DNA from 3 places in the Geobacillus sp. G4 genome. Region 2 is predicted to be linked to each of the others. Evidence: riboswitches for the same ligand, from Rfam matches in the RefSeq annotation. Region 2 holds a riboswitch; each other region holds the start of a gene.

Region 1 (4,802 bases), on a different contig from region 2:
AAGAGTCCAATGATTTTCAAAAACGCATCCTGCTCGCGGTCGGTCAGCTGCGGAAACTGCTTCACATCTTGCGCCATATTGATTTCAAACGGCGTCCAAAAGTTGGCGAGCATTCGCTTATATTTCGCATACGCCCATGGGTAGGCGATATCGTCCCAATTCAACACATTCGAGCAACGGCCATTGATGATGCCCGTCGAACGGTTCGGCGCCTCTGGATCCATAATCGGCCGTTTGACTAAGCTGATCGTCATTGTGTCGATTCCTTCCTTTCTCTTTCAAGTATCGTGATGCGCGGCCAACCGCGGACGCCCCTCCCGCACAAGGAAGGGAAAGCCCGACCAAAGGCGTTTGTTGCGCCCCACGGTCAGCTCGCACAAGAATCGCACTCTTCGATCGTCCCCGATGTCGAACGCACGTAATACGTCGTTTTCAACCCCGACTTCCATGCCGTCAAATGTAAATCGAGCAGCTCTTTTGCCTTAATCGTGTTCATGACGTAGAAGTTAAATGAGATGGCTTGGTCGACATGGCGCTGGCGGGCGGCGTTTTGTTTGATGCTCCAATGCTGGTCGATATGGTACGCCGATTTGTAATACCATGTCGTCTGTTCGTTTAAATCTGGCACCGTAACGGGAATCTTATAATCTTTCTTTTCCTCGGCGTATACTTTTAAGAAAATGGGATCAATGCTCGCCGTGCTGCCAGCGATGATCGACGTCGATGCGTTCGGAGCGATGGCCATGATATAGCCGTTGCGCATCCCGTAGCGGGCCACATCTTGCTTCAGCTGATCCCAATCGAGTTCGCCGTGGCTTTGGTAGCCGCGCCGTTCAAAATAAGCGCCCGTCTGCCAGTCCGACCCTGGAAACGCCGGGTAACTTCCTTTTTCTTTTGCAAGCTCCATGCTCGCCTGAATCGCCAAATAAGCGATCGTTTCATACAGCTCGTCGGCATAGCGGACCGCTTCGTCTGACTCCCAGCGAATGCCTTTTAACGCCAAAAGATGATGCCAGCCAAAGGTGCCAAGCCCGACAGCGCGGTATTTTTCGTTCGTCAGGCCGGCTTGCAGAACTGGGATATTATTGAGATCGATGACATTATCAAGCATCCGCATTTGAATCGAGATGAGCCGCGCCAAAACTCCATCGGTCACCGCACGCGCCAAATTGATCGACGATAAATTGCAGACGACAAAATCGCCTGGTATTTTTTCAATGATAATCGTCCCGTCTTTCACATATTGCCGTTTCATCACCGTTGGGCTTTGGTTTTGCGCGATCTCGGTGCAAAGATTGCTGCAGTAGATCATCCCGAGATGGCGGTTCGGGTTTTGCCGGTTCACTTCATCGCGGTAAAACATAAACGGCGTCCCCGACTCAAGCTGGCTGCGCATGATGCTTTTCATCACTTCAATCGCCGGCACTTTCTCTTTCGACAGGCTCGGTTCGTTGACGCATTGCCAATATTTCTCGCGAAAACTCCCGCGCCCTTTTTCCTCATCATAAAAGTCTTCCAAGCTAAAGCCCATCACCTTCCGCACTTCATGCGGATCAAACAAATACCAGTCGCCTCGCTGTTCGACCTGCTCCATGAACAAGTCCGGAATGCACACGCCGGTGAACAAATCATGCGTCCGCAGCCGTTCATCGCCGTTGTTGAGCCGCGCGTCCAAAAACGCGAAAATGTCTTTATGCCATACATCCAAATAAACGGAAATGGCCCCTTTGCGCTGCCCCAACTGGTCAACGCTCACCGCTGTGTTGTTCAGCTGCTTCATCCACGGGATGACGCCGGAAGAGACCCCTTTAAACCCTTTGATGTCGCTGCCGCGCGAACGGATTTTGCCTAAATAGACGCCAATGCCGCCGCCTGATTTGGACAAATTGGCGATGTCGGTGTTGCTGTCATAAATTCCTTGCAAGCTGTCATCGACCGTATCGACAAAGCAGCTTGAGAGCTGGCCGTACGATTTCCCGGCGTTGGCGAGCGTCGGCGTCGCCACCGTCATGTATAAGTTGCTTAACGCCCAATACGCTTCCTTCACGAGCGCAAGCCGCCGTGTGGCCGGTTCATTCGCCATTAACGTCATGGCAATGACCAAAAACCGCTCCTGCGGCAGTTCATACAGCCGCCGCTCATAATCGCGCGCCAAATACCGGTCCGCGAGTGTGCGCAGCCCGATGTACGTAAACAGCTTGTCCTTCTCCGGATCAAGAAACGCACCGATGGCATCAATTTCTTCTTTCGTATAACGTTCAAGCAGCAGCGGACTGTACACCCCTTGTTCCGTCAGGGCGGCAAGCAGCGAATAGAAATCGCCGTACCGCTCGCGCTCGTCGTACCCGCGATGCCGCGCCGCTTCACGGTACAATTGCCGCAAATACAGCCGCGCGCACACAAACGTCCAGTCCGGCTCCTCTTCGCTTATATACGATAACCCCTCCAAGACAGCCGTCTGATACAACTGTTCAACCGTAACCGTTTCTTTTCGCGAGACGAGCTGCCAAACACGCTCGACATATTCATCAAGCGACAGGCGGCCGAATCCAGCCGCGGTCCGATGGATCAGCGATGCAAACTCTTCACGTGAAAAAGAAATCGGTTTCCCTTGGTCATCGATGATGATCATTTTCGTCAGCACGGTCATTTGCTTCCCCTCTCCTCCAATAAAAAATCCGCTCGGGCAAGCGAGCGGATGAAACGACAGACGGAAAAAGGCAGACGAACTCCTTCTCTTTTTCCCTATCGTTTCATCTTCCCACACCCCGAAGAACATGAAACGTTCCAAGCAAGGCAGGTCTCCTGACTCGTGCATCGTCCTACTTTGGGGCCTTCCCAGCGGCGCGCCGAATGGCTTTTGCTGCCAGTGGCCATCCCATTTCGTCCGCACATACAGTTGCGGGGGCAGTTCCGGATTCGCACCGGATTCCCTATTAAGTCCAAATGGACACCGTTGCTTGGTCAAACCATATGTAGTTGTATAAAAAGGACCGCAAACCAATATATAGTATTTAGCATCCTGATGGAACAAGCATATACCAAAACCGGGAAAATTGCAAGAGCGGGGAAAGTAAATTTTTCTTTTCCGCCCAAAATCGTTTTTTGTTCACACTCCGTTCATAAAAGCGTGCTACGATTCACATGTACGAATCATCACAAGGAGGGAGCACAAAATGGGAGCAAAACATCAAATCGCACCCGACCATCAAGAGTGGGCGGTGGAAGCGCACGGATTGGTGAAAACATTTGGCGGCCATCGGGCCGTCGACGGTCTCAACTTACGCGTGCGCGCGGGCACGGTTTACGGGGTGCTTGGCCCTAATGGAGCTGGCAAGACCACAACGATCCGAATGTTGGCAACGTTACTGCGCCCGGACGCCGGTTCGGCCAAAATCTTTGGCTACGACATTGTGAAACAACCGCAAATCGTCCGGCAATTAATCGGTGTCACCGGCCAATACGCTTCCGTCGACGAAACGCTCAGTGCGACAGAAAATCTGATGATCTTTTCTCGCCTTCTCGGCCTAAGCCGAGCGGAAGCGCGGCGGAAAACGAGCGAATTGTTGGAGGAATTCAGCTTGACGGAAGCGGCGAAACGGCCATTGAAGCATTTTTCCGGCGGCATGCGCCGGCGTCTTGATCTCGCCGCCAGCCTCATCGCCCAACCGCCGCTTATTTTCCTTGACGAACCAACAACCGGGCTCGACCCGCGCACGCGCAACCAAATGTGGGAAACGATCCGGCGACTGGTCCGCATGGGGACAACCGTTCTATTGACAACCCAATATTTGCAAGAAGCGGATGAATTGGCAGACCGCATCGCCGTCATCGATCACGGCCGGGTCGTGGCCGAGGGAACACCCGATGAACTCAAGGCATCTGTCGGACAGTCGTCATTGCAAGTCAAGCTGCGGCAGCAACAGGAGATCGAAACGGCGCGGCGCATCATCGAGCACGTTCTCCGCGTCAAGTCGACGGTATCCCCAGAAACCGGAAACATTACGGCGCCGATGGCCGATCCCGATCATGTGACAGACTTGCTCGTTGCTTTGCGTCAAGAGGGCATCCACTTAGCTGAACTAAGTGTGCAAAAACCGACTCTTGATGAAGTCTTTCTGACCATTACTGGCCATGGTGTGAAAAAAAACAGAGATGAATCCAACGTTCTAGAGGAGGGAGCGGTGAGATGAAACACATGTCCCCACAATCGACGGCTCATCGACAGCTGAAAAACCGGGCAAGCTTTTCCCAAGCTGTGCGAAATTCGCTGACGATGGCCTATCGCGGTTTATTAAAGGTGCGGCGCACGCCGGAACAACTATTTGACATCACCTTTCAGCCGATCATTTTCACCTTGATGTTTACCTACGTCTTTGGCGGAGCCATCGCGGGAAATGCGCATAACTACTTGCCGATGATCATTCCAGCGATTCTGATCCAGACGTTGATCGGGGCTTCCGTCGTTTCAGGGGTTCAACTGCGCGAGGATATGGACAAGGGTGTATTCGATCGCTTTAAGTCATTGCCGATCGCCCGCATTTCCCCGCTGGCAGGAGCGTTATTAGCCGATGTCGTCCGCTATGTCATCGCCGCCGTGCTGACCTTTGCCATGGGGTTTCTCGTCGGCTACCGTCCGGAAGGAGGCATCACCAGTGTGGCGCTTGCAGTCGTTTTCTCCATCGGATGCGCGTGGGCCATCAGCTGGATCTTTGCCTTCTTCGGCGTCATAGCCCGCAATGCGGCGAGCGTACAGGGAATTTCCATGTTGGCGCTGTTTCCGCTTATGTTTCTTTCGAATG
Region 2 (4,802 bases):
TCTCTCCATCGCAAAAATCACATGCCTTCACCGTCAGCACATCACCGACCGGCATCACGATCAGTCCGGCGTCAACGAGACGGGCCACAAGCCCATCTGGGTCCTCTGTCAACCGTTCGATTTTCATATAATGATCCGGTGTGTAGGTCATTTTTCCATCCATCCCTACCACTTCCGCAAGCACGATGAGCTGTTCCGGGGTGAACTGTTTATTGGCCACGCCCGGGCTCACCGCCGCTTCCAACAACACGGCCGCCGTCTTTCTTGTTTTCCGTCTCTCTAAAGCGGCGAGCGCGTCTTCGGCTGTTTCTTTCACCCGTTTTGGCGCGGCGGTCGGCTGCCGTTTGGCTGTTTTTGCCAGCGGTGCAGCAAGCGGCAGCAAAACGGCAGCCAGCGGCGTTGGCTCGGCCTCCTTCGTGGCCGCGGCAACAGACGGCGGTCGAACCGCGGTGGCCAAGGCGGTGAAAGCACGATCCTTCTGGTTGTCCCCGGCGAGGACAGCCGCTTCGGACGGTCCTGATGCCCCCGTGCTTCCTTCGTCCTCATCTTCCAGCGGTTTCGTCTGGTCAAGCGCCCACGGCTCCGCTTCTTTGCGCAGCCGTTCATGCGGTTTGAGCGGCTGGACGGCGGCTGCTAGTTGATACTTGCGCTGGTAGCCGCGCGGCGTGATCATCACGCCGTCATGGACGAATGTCGTTGAGTTGCCGATAATCACCGTCGTCAACATGCCGATCTCATGGTCAAGCATATGCGCCAAGTCGGTGAGGACGATATGCTGCCGCTCGCGGTACGCGCTTTTCACCAGACCGACCGGGGTTTCCGGAGACCGATGGCGGAGCAGGATGCGCTGTGCTTCCACAATCTGTCTAGTGCGCCGTCCGCTTTTCGGGTTGTAAAGCGCGATGACAAAATCGGCCGCGGCGGCGGCGTCAATCCGCTTTTCAATCAGCTCCCACGGCGTCAAATGGTCGCTCAAGCTGATCGTGCACGCATCGTGCATAATCGGTGCGCCAAGCAGCGCGGCGCACGAATGGATCGCGGAAATGCCGGGGATGACTTCGACTTCAATCGAGCTGTCTTTCGTCCACCCTTTTTCGATCAGCACTTCATACACGAGCCCGGCCATGCCGTACAACCCGGCGTCACCGCTTGAAATGACGGCGACCGTTTTGCCGCGCTCCGCCCATTTCACCGCCGCTTGGGCGCGGCTCACCTCTTCCGTCATGCCCGTGCTGATGATCTCTTTTCCAGTAATGAGATCGCGCACAAGTTCGATGTACGTTTTGTAGCCAATGATGACATCGCTTTCTTCAATCGCTTCCCGAGCCCGTTTCGTCATATGGTCGACGCTTCCCGGGCCAAAGCCGACAATGAGCAATTTGCCGCCCACTTTACAGCCCCCCTCTCCATATCTCGATTATCATCGACATCCCTAACCATATGCTGTAAATCCCTGTGACCGCACCAAGGACATAAAACAGTCGTTCCCGCTGCTTTGCTTTCCAAAATCCCCACGATAATCCAGCCGCTGTAGCAATCGTCGCAATGAGCAAGCCGGCGACAAACAGCACAAGCTGAAGGACAGCGGCGCTCACACGCACTTTTCCGACCGCGTGGGTGATAATGGCTAGCTGGGTCGGGCTTTCGACGCCAATGCCATGAATGATGCCGATGATCAAGGCGCCAGCCCAACCAACATGCGAAAAAGAACGGCAACTGTCCATTTCCCGCCTTCCCCGCAGCCATCGAGTAACCGTATGGCCGAACTCATAAAGGAGCTGAAACCGGCTTTTCACCTCACCCCGCCGAAAAAGAGAAAAAAGCATCATCCCGCCAAGAAGCACAAGCGTAACGCCAACTAAGAGCTCAATGGCGGCGGCTGACGACTCGGGAAGCCGGGCGCCGACCATGAGCGCCGCCACCCCCATGACAAACACGATTGCTCCGTGTCCAATAGCGTACATGATTCCGAGCGCCAACTGCTGTCTTCGCCGCGACTCGCTTCCGACCATATCCGCAATGGCCGCGACATGGTCGCTGTCCATCCCATGACGCATGCCGAGAAATATCGCTAACATTACATAACTGGCCCATTCCATCATTACGTCCTCCTCTTTCGAACGCCAATAACCGACTCCGTCCCACCAAGACGGGTCAACCCGTCTTCACGGTATTCATACGTCGCCCACGCGCGAAGCGGCTCGCCGTTTTGCAAATGGCGATGGACGACCTCTTTTGCCTTCTCCGGTGTCATCAACCGGTACCAGACGCCATCCGGGTAGACGATCATCACACACGCATCTTGACAGCGTCCGTTGCAGCGCGTCCTTGTTGTATGGACAGCGTCGTCAAGCCCAAGGCGGGCGATTTCCTCGCGCACCGCGGTTGTCACGTCATCTCCGCCATGGCGGAGGCACGTCCCTCCGTTGCAAATGAGCACATGATGCTTCATTCCCCGCAAATCCCACGTCGCCACCAAATCCCCCCTTTTGCTAGAATGGTAGAATGAAATGCGGCAGACGGACGGTTTTTCGACAAAAAAGAAAAAGCACCTCTACAGCAGAGGTGCAGAAAAATGTATACGAAAGCCGTAAACGGCCCAAACAGGGCCCCTAAAGCCGTCATTCTCCCGCACGTCTGCCTATAGTCCCGTAGGCATCCGTCCGATCCAAACAAGGCAGGTCTCCTGACTTAGGATCATCGCTTGGCGGCGTCTTCCCGAAGCATCCTTCAGTGACTTGTTGCCGCAAAGCTCTCCATCACAGTGGCGGGCACCGTGCCGGATTTTCACCGAGCTTCCCTTTTCACCCAAGCCCTAAGCGGGCTAGGCACCTTGTTTGTCTTACCGCCATATATGCGCTGTCATGGAACAAGCATCCGTTTTCATCGTAGTACAACCAATGCGTTGCCGTCAACCGTTTTTTGCCGACAAATCTTTGTTGGCGACGACAACGCCGTCCGCATCAGCGTACACGTACGCCCCTGGCTCCCAGCGGACGCCGCCAAACTCGAGCGCAACGTCGCGGGCGCCTTTTCCTTCTTTTTGGCATTTCGAGCGGGCGTTCCATTTCAACCAGAACGATACATCTCCAACTTGTCCAGGTCTAAGACAAATCCAGCGCCCAGCAATATATCCAATCCTAACAAACCGTTAATCCCCTCATAGTCCATCCCGCTAAAATCAATTTCATACTCTCTTAGCTGGAAAGAATCTAGCTGAATACAGTCTAATTTTTTTGTAAACGCGTACTCTTTCCCACCGATTCCGTAATAAGCCACAATACGATCGCCCGGCTCTACCCGCAAATGAATATCTTCTACTGCATTTTGAGAAATCACTGTTTTCGCCGCACCAGTATCAATCACCATATTATGAATCAACTTAGACCTTCCTTGATAAACGATTTCGATCGATGCAAACAGCAAGCCTTCACGATATTCAATCTGCATAATGAAATTTCCCTCTCAGGCCAATCGCTCCCCGAACTTTTAAAACAATCTCCTTGTGGCTAGTATGATAAACAAGCTGATTCCCTTTCGATTGCAGCAACTCACGAGTTGCATCCTTGTCCGAAACCGTTCCGATAACAGCCACCTCTTCAATGATTTCTTGATCTCCCTCTAAATGGGACTTTAATACTTGTAATTTCACAAATTGATTTGGATACAATGAACGCACTTCCTGCCATTCCATCTCCATCGCCTCAACCTGTTCGTTGTATTGAACGAGACTCGACCGCAGCCGTCAACCATTTTTCGCCAACAAATCTTTGTTGGCGACGACAACGCCGTCCGCATCAGCGTACACGTACGCCCCTGGCTCCCAGCGGACGCCGCCAAACTCGAGCGCAACGTCGCGTGAGCCTTTTCCCTCTTTTTTGCTTTTCACCGGGCATGTGCCGATCGCCATCACGCCAATCGGCATGGCGCCAATTTCCGCTGAATCGCGGATGCAGCCGTGGATGATGACGCCAGCAAGCCCCCTCTCGCAAGCGATTTGCGCCAGCCGGTCGCCTAATAGCGCGACGCGGCGCGAGCCTTTTCCATCGACCACGAGCACCGTCCCCGGCGGCACCGTCTCCAGCGCTTCTCGGACAAGGACGTTGTCTTCAAACACATCGACCGTCGCAATCGGCCCGGAAAACGCCCGCTTTCCGCCGTACGATTGGAACGGCAACTCGCATACTTGCAACTCGTCTAAAAATTGATCGCATAAATCGGCTGTTTTCATTGTCGCTCTCCCCTTTCATGTTTTGCATTCGCCGTCATTCGCCAAAATCCTTCTGCCTCAGCAGTTTTTTGTCGACGATCTTTCATTCGAACGACTGACACGAACGCGGCGATGTGAACCAAACCATTGTGTGGCCGTCAATCGCTTCGATGTATTCCACCGATCGCATTGAAACCATAAAAAACGGCCCCGCGCCGATATATAGCGGAGACCGTTTTCACCTGCTCAAAGCCCCTCCGGTTTGACCAGACGTTCAGCTGGGCTAGCTGGATTCGAACCAGCGCATCACGGAGTCAAAGTCCGTTGCCTTACCGCTTGGCTATAGCCCAACGTTTTGTTGTCGTTTACAGTATGCGGCATGATAACGCACTTTATGCATCAAACTGAATATCCCTTTGCTTGATGTGCGAAACTATCGGTACAAGCATCCTTTCCCCACTATATCACCTCGTTTTTCCCTCGCACTTGTTTTCCCGATATGATAACTGGAAGGGGAGAGATGTATATGCGCCGGATCACGGTTTTTCGCTTCTATCTTTGCACATTGTTTTTGTTATCGTTGCCGATCGTC
Region 3 (4,802 bases), on a different contig from region 2:
GGTGGGGATGATTTTCACCGCCTTGAGCTACGCCAGAATGGCCGAGGCGTTTCCAATCGCTGGTTCCGTGTATTCCTACGCCCAGCGGGGAATGAATGAATATGTCGGTTTTATGGCAGGCTGGGTCATTTTGCTTGATTACATTTTCGTTCCGGCTCTTCTCTATTTGGTCAGCGCTGCTGCCTTAGCCGATATTGTGCCGCAAGTGCCGATTTCCGTGTGGCTCGTTCTGTTTATTGCCATGAATACGGTCATTAATATTCTCGGGATCGAGATGACGGCCAAAGCGAACAAAGTGATTGTTGTTTTAGAGCTCATCGTCCTTGCAGTGTTTGTGATCACAGGAATTATTGCGATTATAAAAGGTGTCAATGGAGCGCAGTTTACGTTCAAACCGCTGTACGATCCTAATCATTTCAGCGCGGAGACGGTGATGGGGGCGGTGTCGGTGGCCGTCTTGAGCTTCCTTGGTTTTGATGCGGTGTCGACGCTGGCTGAGGAAACAAGGGACGGGAAATCATCGATCGGCAAAGCGATCATTTTCGCTTTGCTCGTTGTCGGTGCGCTTTTCATCGTGCAAACATGGGTCGCCGCTCTCATTTGGCCTGATTATACGACGTTTAAAAACGCGGACGTGGCGTTTTATCAGATTGCGGAGCTGGCAGGCGGACCATGGCTGAAATGGACAACGATCGTCGCCACCGCGCTTTCGTGGGGGATCGCGAACGCGCTCGTCGCCCAAGCAGCCATCTCCCGCATTTTGTACAGCATGGGTCGCGACCGTAAACTGCCCAGTGTGCTGGCTAAAGTGCATCCGAAATTTCAAACGCCATACGTCAGCACATTGCTTGTCGCTGTGATTTCGCTCATTGTCACGACGGTGTTCGCCTCACAAATTGATAAACTCGCTTCGCTTGTCAACTTTGGCGCCCTGACGGCTTTCCTCTTTTTGCATGTGTCGGTGATGAACTATTTCTTGCGCAAACAAAAGAGTAACGATTATATTAATCATCTCTTGTTTCCGCTCATCGGTTTTGTTATCATCGGCTATGTATGGATGAATCTGGACCCGCTCAGCAAAAAGCTAGGATTGATTTGGATCGCGATTGGACTCGTTTATCTGGTCTTTTTGCGACTCACGAACAAAGACTCCCGTCTAAGCGGGGAACTGTAGTTGCTTGTAAGGCCTGACGCCGTCATAAAAGGCGTTGGGTCTTTCGTTTTTTGCCGACGATGAAACATTTTTTCGATCGCGACGTATTACGAATGAGAGTACGGCGCCTTGTTAAGGCAAAACACCGTTCATCCGCAATAGGCGGGCGCCGATAAAACATGGAAGGAGCCGGGGGAACATGAGCATGTTTGGAAAAGTCGCCGCCGATGTGCTTGGGCTAAGCGACATCGGCTCGGTTATTCAACCGAAAGACTATGACAAAGTAGATGCCGATGATTATGTGATGCACGAGGATGGAGAAAAAATCTATTTTCTTATCAAATCGAAATCGGATGAGTATTGCTTCACTAACCGCGCGCTCATTCATCTGGACGGCACGAGCGCTGCGAGCAAAAAACGGACGCTGCGCCGCTACGATTACTATAAGCATCCGATTTCCGACGTGTCGCTCGAAACAGCCGGGACGGTCGACTTGGACGCGGAAATCAAATTTAAAATCGGGTCGCACTGCTATTCGATTGATGTGCATAAAAAGCATATTGAGGAATTGAAAGATTTGTATAAATCGCTGCTGGCGATCGCGGAGATTTGCCATGAAAACGAAATGAAATTCCACTATGCTGAGCGGAGTTTGGAACTGGCGGTCAAGGTGTTTGCCAACATGCGCGGCGACGGCGTCAATGTGTCGGCGGATTTTCAGGCCGTGAATGAATACGCTTTTTGCTGGCTGACGGAAGCGAAAAAGAACTATACGGTGAAGGATTTCGGGTTTGTGTTTGACAAATATATTCAACAGTGACGAGATGAAGGTTGTATCGGGGAAAGACGCCGTGCCAGAGGTGGGGCGTCTTTCCTAATTTTTTTAGCGACATATGGAAAAGGAACGTTTCTCCGCAGCCGGAAGAAACTCAAAAGATGAGGTTTGTGGGAATCGATGAATAGGCAACATGGCGGCATTTGACATCGCGGAGCTCGATGCAACGGCGCATGCGGCGTTCCGTACAAAACACGGACACTGGAGCCGAGCTGCCTGACCGCAAAAGTGATCGATGACCGCCTGCCGCCAGCCCACTGTAAATTCACAGTTGTCAAATGCCAGGCCTTGCTTTAATATAAAAATGTCCATATCCGATAACTAAATCAACTCGCAGCAAGGCGCCGAAAAGGCTTAATAGGGAATCCGGTGGGAATCCGGAGCTGTCCCCGCAACTGTCAATGCGGACGAAATGAAATCGCCACTGTACGGACGGATGGCTTGCGCTGTTTTCCGTACGGGAAGGCTTCAGAGTAGGATGAAGCATGAGCCAGTAGACCTGCCTTGCTTGCCGCAGTTTCCGAATCTTCGGGGGGTGAGACGCGGAAACAGTCGCATAGGGCATTGTTGTGCCCATTGGCGGTCTGTTTCGCGCTCATTCCCAGATTTAGGCGGAATGGGCGTTTTTTATTGTACATACATCACTGAAGGGGGAATGACGGATGAAACGTTGGACATGGCCGGCGGTGGTGGCGGTGTTCTTCCTTCTGGCCGCCGTGCTGGTCGGCTGCAGCGGTGGAGCCAATAGCAACGCCCAGCCAGCGAAAAAAGAAGAACCGAAAACGGAACAAGCGGCGTTTCCGGTGACGGTGAAAGACGGGCTTGGCGAGGATGTCACGATCAAAGCGGAACCGAAAAAGATCGTCTCGCTCATCCCAAGCAATACGGAAATCGCCTATGCGTTGGGGTTGGGCGATAAGATCGTCGGCGTCAGCGATTTTGACAATTACCCGGAAGACGTCAAAACGAAAACGAAAATCGGCGGCATGGAATTCAACGTCGAGAAAATCATTTCGCTCAAACCGGATCTTGTCTTGGCCCACGCGTCAAGCGCCCATAACTCGCGCGATGGCCTCAAGCAATTGAAAGACGCCGGCATCACCGTGCTTGTCGTGAATGACGCGAAGTCGTTCGACGATGTGTATGCGTCCATCGAATTGATCGGCAAAGCGACCGGGGCGTCGGACAAAGCGAAGCAAGTGATTGATGAGATGAAAGAGAAGCTTGCGCAAATTCAAGAAAAAGCGAAACAAATCCCGGCGGACAAACAAGCGAACGTCTGGATTGAAGTGTCGCCGCCGCCGCAGCTGTATACGGCCGGCAAAGGGACGTTTATGGATGAGATGCTTCAAGTGATTTCAGCGAAAAACGTCGCCGGCAGCTTGGAAGGCTGGCCGATGGTGACGGAAGAAAAAGCAGTGGCCTATAAGCCGGATGTGATCATCACGACATACGGCGGAGCGAAGCAAGTGTTTGCGCGCGCTGCTTGGAAAGACGTGCCGGCGGTGAAAAACAAGCGGGTGTATGACGTCAACACCGACTTAGTAAGCCGCCCGGGTCCGCGCCTTGTCGAAGGGGTCGAGGAACTTGCCAAAGCCGTTTACCCGGATGTGTTCAAGTAAAACGTGGATGTATATATTGGCCGTCACGGCGGCCATGTTATCGTTGCTCGTAGGGATATCGACAGGATCGCTGTCGATTCCCTTTTCTTCTATTGTTCGCATTCTTGCGTCCGAATGGTTTGGTATGCCGCTTCCGTCTGACATTCCGGCCGATTGGGTGCCGATCGTGATGGCGATCCGCTTGCCGCGCGTCGTGCTCGCTTTTTTGGTCGGGGCGTCATTGGCGCTGGCTGGCGCGGCGTTCCAAGGGTTGCTGAAAAATGCGCTCGCCGATCCGTATACGCTCGGCGTCTCGTCCGGCGCCTCGGTCGGGGCGGTGCTCGTCATCTTTCTCGGCTGGCAATGGCCGCTCTTTGGCACGTTCACGCTGCCGATCGTGAGCATTTTATGCGGCATGGCGACGCTTGTCGCCGTTTTGGCGTTCACTCGCGCGGTTGAGCCGCAGCTGTCGGTTGAGACGATCATTTTAGCCGGCATTATCTTCGGCGCGTTTTTCAGCGCCTTCATTTCACTGATGATCGCTTTGACCGGGGAAGAATTGCGGCAAATCATCTCATGGCTGATGGGAAGCGTCGCGATGCGCGGCTGGAAATACAGCGGGCTTTTGTTGCCGTTTTTTCTCATCGGCGCGGCGGTGCTTCTCGCCAACGGCCGCGAGTTGAACGCGTTTGCTTTTGGCGAGGCGGCGGCGCTTCATGTCGGCGTTGATGTTACGCGCCGAAAAGTCATCATTTTGACGGCGGCGGCGCTGCTCACCGGCGCGGCGGTGTCGGTGTCCGGGACGATCGGTTTTGTTGGGCTCGTTGTTCCGCATATGGTTCGGCTTGTGTGCGGGCCAAACTATCGGGTGCTGCTGCCGCTGTCTCTCTTGTATGGCGGTGCGTTTCTTGTGCTTGCCGATGTGGCGGCGCGGACGATCATTGAACCGCGCGAACTGCCGATCGGCGTCATCACCGCGCTGATCGGCGCCCCGCTATTTGCCGTCTTGTTTTTCCGAAAAATGAAGCGAAAGATGGGATGATGATGCTTGAGGTGCGGGCCGTATCGCATCGGTATGGACCAAAGCAAGTGCTTGATCGTGTGACGTTTTCCGTGGAAAAAGGGGAGCTGTTTGGCATCGTCGGGCCGAACGGCAGCGGAAAAACGACGCTGCTGAAACTCATTTGCAAAGAGCTTCCGCTTGCCAGCGGTG

What was found. Region 2 has a riboswitch for cobalamin ahead of ABS784_RS12075 ((2Fe-2S) ferredoxin domain-containing protein). Riboswitches for the same ligand answer to the same signal wherever they lie in the genome.
Region 1: it holds a riboswitch for cobalamin, as region 2 does, so the genes downstream of both, ABS784_RS02245 (ribonucleoside-diphosphate reductase subunit alpha) here and ABS784_RS12075 ((2Fe-2S) ferredoxin domain-containing protein) in region 2, are expected to answer to the same signal.
Region 3: it holds a riboswitch for cobalamin, as region 2 does, so the genes downstream of both, ABS784_RS05335 (ABC transporter substrate-binding protein) here and ABS784_RS12075 ((2Fe-2S) ferredoxin domain-containing protein) in region 2, are expected to answer to the same signal.

The regions. Positions count from the first base shown of each region.
Region 1 covers NZ_JBEPJY010000001.1:449,061-453,862, forward strand. The annotation lists gene ABS784_RS02240 (ribonucleotide-diphosphate reductase subunit beta) at 1-254, opposite strand, end outside; gene ABS784_RS02245 (ribonucleoside-diphosphate reductase subunit alpha) at 368-2,650, opposite strand; cobalamin riboswitch at 2,779-2,974, opposite strand; gene ABS784_RS02250 (ATP-binding cassette domain-containing protein) at 3,177-4,193, shown strand; gene ABS784_RS02255 (ABC transporter permease) at 4,190-4,802, shown strand, end outside.
Region 2 covers NZ_JBEPJY010000009.1:47,038-51,839, forward strand. The annotation lists gene cobJ (precorrin-3B C(17)-methyltransferase) at 1-1,390, opposite strand, end outside; gene ABS784_RS12070 (HoxN/HupN/NixA family nickel/cobalt transporter) at 1,392-2,099, opposite strand; gene ABS784_RS12075 ((2Fe-2S) ferredoxin domain-containing protein) at 2,102-2,476, opposite strand; cobalamin riboswitch at 2,660-2,851, opposite strand; partial or broken gene ABS784_RS17360 (RraA family protein) at 2,912-3,052, opposite strand; gene ABS784_RS12085 (retropepsin-like aspartic protease) at 3,070-3,450, opposite strand; gene ABS784_RS12090 (hypothetical protein) at 3,440-3,694, opposite strand; gene rraA (ribonuclease E activity regulator RraA) at 3,746-4,231, opposite strand; tRNA gene ABS784_RS12100 (tRNA-Gln) at 4,489-4,560, opposite strand; gene ABS784_RS12105 (glycerophosphodiester phosphodiesterase family protein) at 4,737-4,802, shown strand, end outside.
Region 3 covers NZ_JBEPJY010000003.1:216,452-221,253, forward strand. The annotation lists gene ABS784_RS05325 (APC family permease) at 1-1,174, shown strand, start outside; gene ABS784_RS05330 (PH domain-containing protein) at 1,359-1,973, shown strand; cobalamin riboswitch at 2,311-2,509, shown strand; gene ABS784_RS05335 (ABC transporter substrate-binding protein) at 2,651-3,610, shown strand; gene ABS784_RS05340 (FecCD family ABC transporter permease) at 3,576-4,631, shown strand; gene ABS784_RS05345 (adenosylcobinamide amidohydrolase) at 4,628-4,802, shown strand, end outside.